DNA from 2 places in the Lactiplantibacillus sp. DA1 genome. Region 2 is predicted to be linked to the other one. Evidence: predicted binding sites of a transcription regulator. Region 2 holds the regulator's gene; the other holds the start of a gene.

Region 1 (4,524 bases), 150 kb from region 2:
TCGTTGATTTATGGTCATCGGGGCGTACCAGTAAAGTTTCCTGAGAATTCATTGGCCGGGTTTGCCTATGCTATCAGTCATCATATCGATGGTTTAGAGTTTGACGTACACCTCACTAAAGATCAAGTGCCAGTGATTATGCATGATGAGTGGCTTGATCGAACGACTAATGGTCAGGGGGCGATTGCCAATCTGACTTTCAAGCAGTTACGCCGATATGCCTTGGCGAATGGTGAACCGGTCCCCTCATTGCAAGAATTTTTGAATTTGGTCAGTGGTGAGCCAGTCCACCTGAATTTGGAGTTTAAGACGGACCGACATTATTATGTTGGTATTGAACGGATTGTGTTGCGGATGATTCAACAAACCGACTTAGTATATCCAGTCGTGTTTTCATCATTTAACTTGAAGAGTTTGCAGCGTGCCTATGCGATTGATGCGCGCCAAAAATATGCTTTTTTGACTTCAGCACGGTTAGGTAATCCAGATGAGTTTGCAATCCATGAACACTTAGAAGGTGTCCACCTTGAGCATTACCAGCCGGTCCAACACGTTGCTGAACGGGTGTGGACGGTTGATGAACCAGCTGTGATGCAACAATTATTTGCGGCGTCAGTCAATGCCGTGATTACTAATAATTTTGAATTAGCACAACAAGTGCGAGCGGCAATGTAATATCATATGGATGTGGTTGACAGTTAGCCAAAGCTTGGCTAATGGTTAGCTACAGTTATGAGCTCCAGAATTGCTACTATGGTGGTGAGCCAGCAACCTAATAGGGTGGACTAGTAGTGTGGGGTGAACCAGTGCTGATTAAACCAGTCTAGAACAAAAACTAATGGTGCCCAGTTTCTTGAGTTCTTAAGAAACTGGGCACCATTTTTATATCAATATTATCGAAACGTGGGTCAAAAGGGTTGCTGGCCAGCAACCTTTTGACCCACGTTCTTTTAATCTGGCTATTAGACGGTGGTTGGATTACGAATCTTACCTAATTCAGAATCAATTTGGGCAAGAACGGCCTGTTGGTTAGCAGGCTTTTCTAAGTCAAAATGCTGTAAATCAATCTTCATTTTAGGACTAGCATCGTATTCATCGTACCATTTCCGATAAGCGGTCCACATCTTATAGTAATAAGATTCCAGTTCAGGATTGTGATCGAACTGTTCGTAGTCCCGACCGCGCTTCTTGATCCGGTAAAGAATCGTATCGAAGTCAGTTTCAGAGTAGACCATTAAGTCTGGCGCCTTCTTAGGTAGTTCAGTCAATTCGGTCATCATATTATCTAGTAGTTGCAAGTAAACATTCAATTCAGTATCAGAGATATTTCCTTCAGCGTTGTTTTCTTTGGTGAAGAGGGCATCTTCATAGATGGAGCGGTCGAGGACGTTGTTATCGTCGGCCAATGCCTTCTTGATCATTGCAAAACGTTTGTTGAGGAAATAGATTTGTAATAGGAACCCGTAATTCTTAGGATCCGAATAATAAAGTGGCAATACGGGGTTGTCGCCAACCGGTTCGTAAAATGCCTTAGTTCCAAGGTGGTCAGCAATTAACCCCGTTAACGTGGTTTTGCCGACCCCAATCATTCCTGCTGTTATTATCACCATGATAGCCCCTCTTTATAAAAAATTGCACAATATATTGTATCTCAAAAAAAGTTTTAATACCATATAGACTTTTAATGAAAAATTTGCTTAGGGGCCATTTTCACTTATTTTTTAGCCTGTTCTTTTAATAAATCGCGAATTTCTTCCAAGTATTGCGCGGAAACATCGACTTCTTCTTCCTCTGGTTCTTCTGGTTCATTTTTAACGACTTTATTAATAATTTTCACCAGAATGAAAACGACAATCGCCACAATGAAGAAATTAATGATGGCATTTAAAAATGAGCCGTATTTGAAGGTGGCATCACCGATACTGATTTTCAAGTTCGATAAATCAACTTTACCTAAGAAAATCCCAATTAATGGATTAATTAAGTTATCCGTCAACGATTTAACGATGGCAGTAAATGCGGACCCAATAATAACCCCAACGGCCAAATCAATCACGTTACCGCGGGCAATAAATTCTTTGAATTCTTTAATCATGCGACTAGCACTCCTTTATTAATTGACTGTTTTCAGTATAGCCAAAATTAAACGCTGACTCAATCAATATACCAATCTAATTTAACCGTAAGTTTATGTCTAATCAAAGCATACCCGTGTCGATTTACTGAATCATAATGATTAATTTTGTTTGGATATTGACTTAATTTTGCAAGCAAACAGCGCGCGAAGATTGCGTGAGACGCGTCTTCAGTGATCAGTGATATATGAAGCAAACGCGACCGAGTACGGCGCAGAATTAATTCTGAGCGTCATCTGACGCCGATGCCCACATTGTCGCTGGTGGTCACTTAGTCTTGGATTGCACTGGGATCATCAGTGCAAATCACGATAAAGCCCATTTTCAATGGCCACTATACACTTGGTGGTTTAGCTGTTGCTAGGTCTGACGTGATCAAGCTAGTCAGAAGCTATCCTGGCATGGAACGTCGTCTAGATGATACGATCAAGAAAAGCGACTTTCTTCGATGTTGAGAAAGTCGCTTGGAAGTGCCATTCTAAATAACTAAGGAGGTGCAAGTTACTAGTTACTTGTGTGACTAATTTTTATTCTGATCAGCTGATTTTGCCCGCGCTTTTCGCTGAACAAGGGCTGCTAGTTTACTCTGCGTTGCTTTGACTGCTGCGGAGTCTTCAAAGTCGATCTGAGCGAGGCGGGGGTAACGACGGATAAAGAATAACCACGTTAAGGCAATGCACAGGATCAGAAACAGCCCTAAGACACCCATTTCAGGTAGGGCGGTATTACCGGTCATCAATGTTTGCCGTAAGCCATTCACACTATAGCTCATCGGTAACCACGGATGAATAACTTGGAAAAAGTGGCCGGATAATTGAATTGGATACGTTCCGGCTGAGCCTCCGAGTTGTAGGACCAAGAGTACCATGCTGAAGAAGGCCCCGGCCTTACCGAGAACTAAGTTAAGCCAGGCGACGATCGTCATAAAGAGTAGCGCCGTCAGTGTGAGTAGCAACCACGTGGCCCAGGGGTGAATCGGGCTGAGACCATTGATCAGCATCATCAGACCAAGCATGATACTGCTTTCCATAATTGAGAAGACAAGCATGATGCTGGCTTTACTGCTCCACCAGTCGAGTGCGGACTTCGGATGCTTGCGTGGGGTATACATATCAAACATCATGTTGAGAGCCAGGGCACCAACAAATAACGAAACACTTAACATATAAGGCGCCATACCAGTCCCATTATTTGGCACGTCATCACGGTCTGTGTGAGTTGTTGTGACTGGTTTAGCAACTTGTTGATACGTCAGCTTGGATGGTTTGATTTTACCTTTGTCGGCAGTTGCTTCCAGTTTGGTTGCTAAAGTTTGATTACCAGTTTGAAGTTTGCTACCAGCGCTCGTGACTTGGTTAGCCCCACTGGCTAGTTGTTGTGCGCCTGATGCTAATTGATTGTTACCGTTAGCGAGTTGGGCGCTCCCAGCTGTTAAGGCACTGCCGCTAGTGGTGAGTTGAGTTAGACCTGTCGCAACGCGTTGACTGCCCGTTGTTAGTTGAGAAACGCCATTGGTTAAACTTGGCAAGTTGGACTGGATATTTTGAAGTCCCGTTGCCACTTGACTAGTACCTTGGGTTAACTGGTTGCCCTTAGTACTGAGTTGACTCGTTCCGGTGGCCAATTGCTGAGTACCAGCGGCGACTTGGTTAGCACCGGTTGCGAGCTGTTGGCTCTTCTGATTGAGCAGACTAGTATTAGCGTTGAGCGTCTGGAAGCCCTGGGTTAGTTGCTGACTGTTGGTGGTGAGCGTGTTGGTCCCACTAGCTAAGTTGGTTGCACCAGTGGCAATCGTGGTAATTCCAGTTGTCAGTTGTGGTAACGTGGCATTGAACTGGGCTAAATTAGAACTTAGCATGTTAGCTGCCGTGCCCGTCGTCTGAAGGCCCGTCGTTAGTGATTGTGCACCAGCGGTCAGCCGAGACACTGTTGAGGCGAGGGCGGTTTGTTGTTGATTGGACGCACTGAGCGCCTTAGTCAGGGCGGTGGTGTCTACGGTTGGTTGATCGACTTGTGTTAAGGCCGTCGACAAACTAGTTAGGGCCGCGTTGATGGCATCGCTATTGGCTGACTGGTCGACCGTTGCCAAGATGGCCGATTTTTGGGCCGCCGTTAATTTTTGACTATCTGCCGTTGCCGCCACGCTTGCGTGGAGGGTGTTGCTAGTTTTAATGGCTGTCGTTAATGTGTTCAGGGCAGTTTTGACCGCTGTTAGGTTGGTCCCGGCAGCTTGCTTTTTCATGGCTGTCACGGTTGCATTGATTGCTGCTTGGTTGTCTTCAGGTTGTTTGAGTTGTGATTGCAGTTTTTGTAAGCCCGTTGTGAGTGTCGTGCTAGCTTGCCCTAGCGTCTGAATACCGGTGCTTAGCTGACTTGCTCCGTTGGTTAG
Region 2 (4,524 bases):
CCCGGCGCTTGTGTCGGTTCATGGCGCGCAATTTTACGTTTCTCTTCACAAAATTCATATAATTTAGCCGCTGAACGTTCTAGCGCATCCGAAGATAATTCGTTTTGATGAGCAGCTAAAAACTGGCGAACATCTGGATCTTGGTACACAGCTGTCATTAACGCCTCATACCGATGATTCAAGTTTTTCCGATTCATTAACATCCGGAGTGTTTCTGAGATATTCTCCATGTTTTAGTCCTCCTTTTCCGAATTTGTCTCAAGCTTTGCTAGTCGATCAGCAAGCTGTTTGCGTTGGGCAGCAGTAATTTGTTTGCCGGTCTGAGCTGGTTGCTTACCACGCTCAGTCTGTTGCTGTTGTTGGGCCCACTTTGGCATAATCTCCTTACGCGTCGGTCGCTTGTTCTTGCGCCGCGTCGGTGTTGATTTCGGCTGTTTACGTTGCTTCAAGTACACCAAAGCCGCTTCCGGCGTCGTAATGTCGTGTTGTTGCCAATCATTGGCGACTGTTTCTAGCAAATTACGATTAAGGGCAGCTAACTCCCGATTTTGCAATAAGTAGTAGATCACCATGTTGATGACGGCATTGGGTAATACCCCCCGACCAATTAAATCATGAACTAATCGATTCTCACCGCTCGTCACAAAACCGTGTTTCTCCTGTTTCAAAGCCGTCAAAAACTCATACGGTGCTGTCTGCTTAGCATACGTCACGAGTTGCTGCTCAGCCGTTGAGAGTTGCGCTGAAGTCTTGGTATCCTTAGTGGCCGACGTTGCAGCCGGTACTTCCGTTGCGACCTGTTGACTCGGAACTGCCGGCCGTTCATAGCGTCGCGCAATCAATAGTTTTAATTGGTTTTCATCAAACTGACCCGTTGTCAAACTAGCCACTTCGCTGATTAACTTAGCCATCTCAATCTCACTGATGCCGTAGACTCGACTTTCCGTAATGATCAGTTGCCGTGAACTCGCGACTTGCTTAAGATCAACATAGTTCTGCTTCAAGATTTGTCCTAGCAATTGCCAGTCAAAGTCATCGTCACTGAGCACGGGCGAGTGATCCTCGGCCGGTTCATTGGCCGCCAATTGGGCGCGCACCTTTTGCACTGAAAGAGGTGGCGTCGTAACTTTTTGACTATCAACGTGAAACACATCTAAGATATTTGCCGTCACGTCTTTGGCAGCCGTCAAGTCAATCGGCTGTGCTGCAAAGCTGCCAGCAAGTTGTTGATAACGTAACTCACCGACCGTATCTAACAATAGGACACTCAATAGATCATCCGCAAAGAATTGTAACGCCAGTAATGGTGCTTGTAATTGATAAATGTACATGGCACCCAATTCATCTTGTTGATAATAGCTGCGCAACAAGCCAGTTGCTTCAAGTTTACGCCGAGCCGCTAACACCGTCGGCAAGTCCACATTTAGGATGCCAAGTAGTTCCGCGTGACTGCGTCGATTGCTCAGCTCATTCTCGCTACTCTGTAAGCTACGTAACGCCGCATACAAGCTATATGCCAATGGCCCCATCAGTGGCAAGTATAATTCCGCCAATACAGCTTGTTGCGCCGCACTAAGCGCTGGTGCTTGCGGGACCACTAACCCAGTTTTGGGTGTTAAGGGTTCATCATTTGGCATGTTGTTCACCATTCTTTTTCACTAATCTTTTTTTCGTTTAGGTGCGTGGGTCGTCTTCGCTGACGGTTTTGCCAGTTTGACCTTATCACGCTCCATCATATCTTGGAGTTCATTCAAGAAGACGTGCATATCCTTGAATTGCCGGTAAACACTGGCAAAACGAATGTACGAAATTTCGTCAATATCTGCCAATTGTTCCATGACATACTCACCGATAACTTGGCTTGAAATTTCATTTTCACCCAGTGACCGGACCTTATTTTCAACATCATCAACGACCCCGGTCATCGTTTCCATGCTAACGGGCCGTTTCTCGGCCGAGCGAATAATTCCGCGCAAGACTTTTTCACGATTGAATTCTTCGCGGGCACCATTTTTCTTAATGACTAATAACGGCGTGGCTTCGACCCGTTCAAATGTTGTGAACCGGAACCCACAGTTTTCGCATTCCCGGCGCCGTCGAATCACGCGACCATCATCAGTTGGTCGACTGTCAACCACGCGGGAGCCATTATGATGACAATGTGGACATTGCATAGACTTCTCACCCCTTGTAACAACTAATAATCAGTTTTCATTTAATTAGTAATAGTTTTCAGCCATTTTAACACGGCAGCTTTAGTTTTATCAATGTTGGCCCCGTTATCAATGACAACGTCAGCCCTTGCGACCTTCTGTGCGAGTGGCATTTGGCTGTCAATTCGTGCCTGAGCCGCCTGTTGCGATAAGTGGTTACGTGCCATTAACCGCTGCAATACTACGGCTGGTGGTGCCGTCACAACCAACACTTGATCACAAACATGTTGCCAGCCACTTTCAAATAACAACGGCACATCTAAAATAATTGCGTCGGGCTGTTGCTGGTTTGCCGCGACAATCGCTTCGAACATCGCGTACTGAATCGGTAACCGTGTAATTGCGGTTAAGGCTTGTAAAGCTTGAGCATCGTTAAAAACCAACTGGCCAAGCCATGGCCGATTCAGCCGCCCGTCTGCCAGCACTGCTTGGTGACCAAAGTGCGCCACAATCTTTTGGGTCGTCGGTTGGCCTGGTCCTTCAACCTGCCACGCGATTTTATCAGCATCGACAATTGGCAACCTGGCCGCTAATAATTTTGAAACGGTCGACTTGCCAGTCGCAATACCACCAGTCAATCCAATCAATTTTGTCATCCCAACCACCTACAACTGCTGTTCTAGCGGACAAAAATGCGTTCCCCGCTGCGCCACTTTGATTTTCTTAATAATCGTGCCACACCGCTCACAAGGCTCACCCTCACGGCCATAGACGTGTAAGTGATTTTGAAACTGACCAGCCTCACCAAACACCGTTGAAAACGAATGAACGGTGGTCCCATGGCCTTTGATTGCCATCGCCATTTCATCAATAATGTTTTGGCGCAACGTTGCAATCTCATCGGCGGTTAGCGAATTAGCGGGCCGCATTGGATGAATCTTGCTCATCCATAGCGTTTCGTCCGCATAAATATTCCCGATGCCCGCAAGCTTACTTTGATCCAATAATAATGGTTTGATCATCTTGTTCGACTTGCCAAAAGTGGTCGTCATATAAGCCAGTGTTAACTGTTCAGCAACGGGTTCCGGGCCAATTGTCCGCAATCCCGCCACCGTGTTTTCTTCACCGGTCGGCACGAGCGTCATTCGCCCGAACTTACGCGTATCGTTGTACAGCAAATCACGATCATCGGTCAGATGGAAGATCACGTGCGTGTGTTTACCTTGATCTTCACCACGCGGTACAACATTATACTTGCCTTCCATCCGCAAATGCGACACCATCGTCAGACCATTGCTAAAGCGAAACAATAAATACTTCCCCCGCCGATCAATGGTCTGGATCGTTTGGTTGGCTAAACGCTGTTTGAAACTGTCGACATCATTATTAATAATTTTTGGCCAAAACACATCAATGTTAGCAATCGTCGCCCCTTTAACTAGGCGGTTCAAACCGCGACGAACAGTTTCAACTTCAGGTAATTCAGGCATGGTGGTTCCCCCTATTTTGCATCGTACCAAGTATCACCGTAGTGGCTCTCAACCTTCAACGGAACGGCTAACTGTACGGCGGAATCCATCACGCTTGGCACTAATTTTTCTAAAACTGGAATTTCTTCTTTTGGTGCTTCAAAAATCAATTCATCGTGCACTTGTAGCAACATGGTTGCTTTCAAACCCGCTGCTTGTAACTTATCTTGCATCTTAATCATCGCAATCTTGATGATGTCAGCCGCACTCCCTTGGATAGGCGTGTTCATGGCCGTCCGTTCTGCAAATGAACGCTGATTGAAGCTCTTGGAGTTAATATCTGGCAAGTACCGGCGCCGATGTGAGATAGTTTCCACATAACCTTGTTCTTTCGCCGTTTGCACGATTTCATCCATATATTTTTTGACACCCGGATATTCTTTGAAGTAAGCGTCAATAAAGCTACGCGCCTGCTTGCGACTGATACCAATATTTTGTGACAAGCCGTAATCACTAATTCCATAGACAATTCCAAAGTTAACGGCCTTGGCTTGCCGCCGAATATTGGGCGTCACATCTTCGGCTGACTTCAAGTTAAAGATCCGCATGGCCGTTGCGGCGTGAATATCATCGCCCGCTTTAAAGGCGGCCTGCATATTTTCGTCATTAGTAATATGCGCGAGCACCCGTAATTCGATTTGCGAATAATCAGACGAGAAAATCTGCCAACCTTCATGACTAGGGACAAAGGCTTGCCGAATCTTACGGCCTTCTTCCAAGCGCACCGGAATATTTTGTAAGTTTGGATCAACAGACGATAACCGGCCCGTTTGGGTCAACGTTTGCAAGTAGCGCGTATGCACCTTTTGATCCGTAGAATGAATGGCATCTAGCAAACCAAC

What was found. Region 2 encodes NrdR, which represses ribonucleotide reductase genes. Its sites were predicted from a motif close to ACACNATATATNGTGT; they were not measured.
Region 1: a site for NrdR is predicted at 1,635-1,650, ahead of RXV91_RS07365 (deoxynucleoside kinase). Genes of this name have one in related genera too.

The regions. Positions count from the first base shown of each region.
Region 1 is NZ_JAWHTQ010000004.1:45,814-50,337, forward strand. It holds gene RXV91_RS07360 (glycerophosphodiester phosphodiesterase family protein) at 1-675, shown strand, start outside; gene RXV91_RS07365 (deoxynucleoside kinase) at 963-1,610, opposite strand; gene mscL (large-conductance mechanosensitive channel protein MscL) at 1,715-2,095, opposite strand; gene RXV91_RS07375 (YhgE/Pip domain-containing protein) at 2,656-4,524, opposite strand, start outside.
Region 2 is NZ_JAWHTQ010000004.1:191,622-196,145, reverse strand. It holds gene dnaI (primosomal protein DnaI) at 1-230, opposite strand, end outside; gene RXV91_RS08005 (DnaD domain protein) at 234-1,637, opposite strand; gene nrdR (transcriptional regulator NrdR) at 1,659-2,174, opposite strand; gene coaE (dephospho-CoA kinase) at 2,216-2,809, opposite strand; gene mutM (bifunctional DNA-formamidopyrimidine glycosylase/DNA-(apurinic or apyrimidinic site) lyase) at 2,819-3,643, opposite strand; gene polA (DNA polymerase I) at 3,655-4,524, opposite strand, start outside.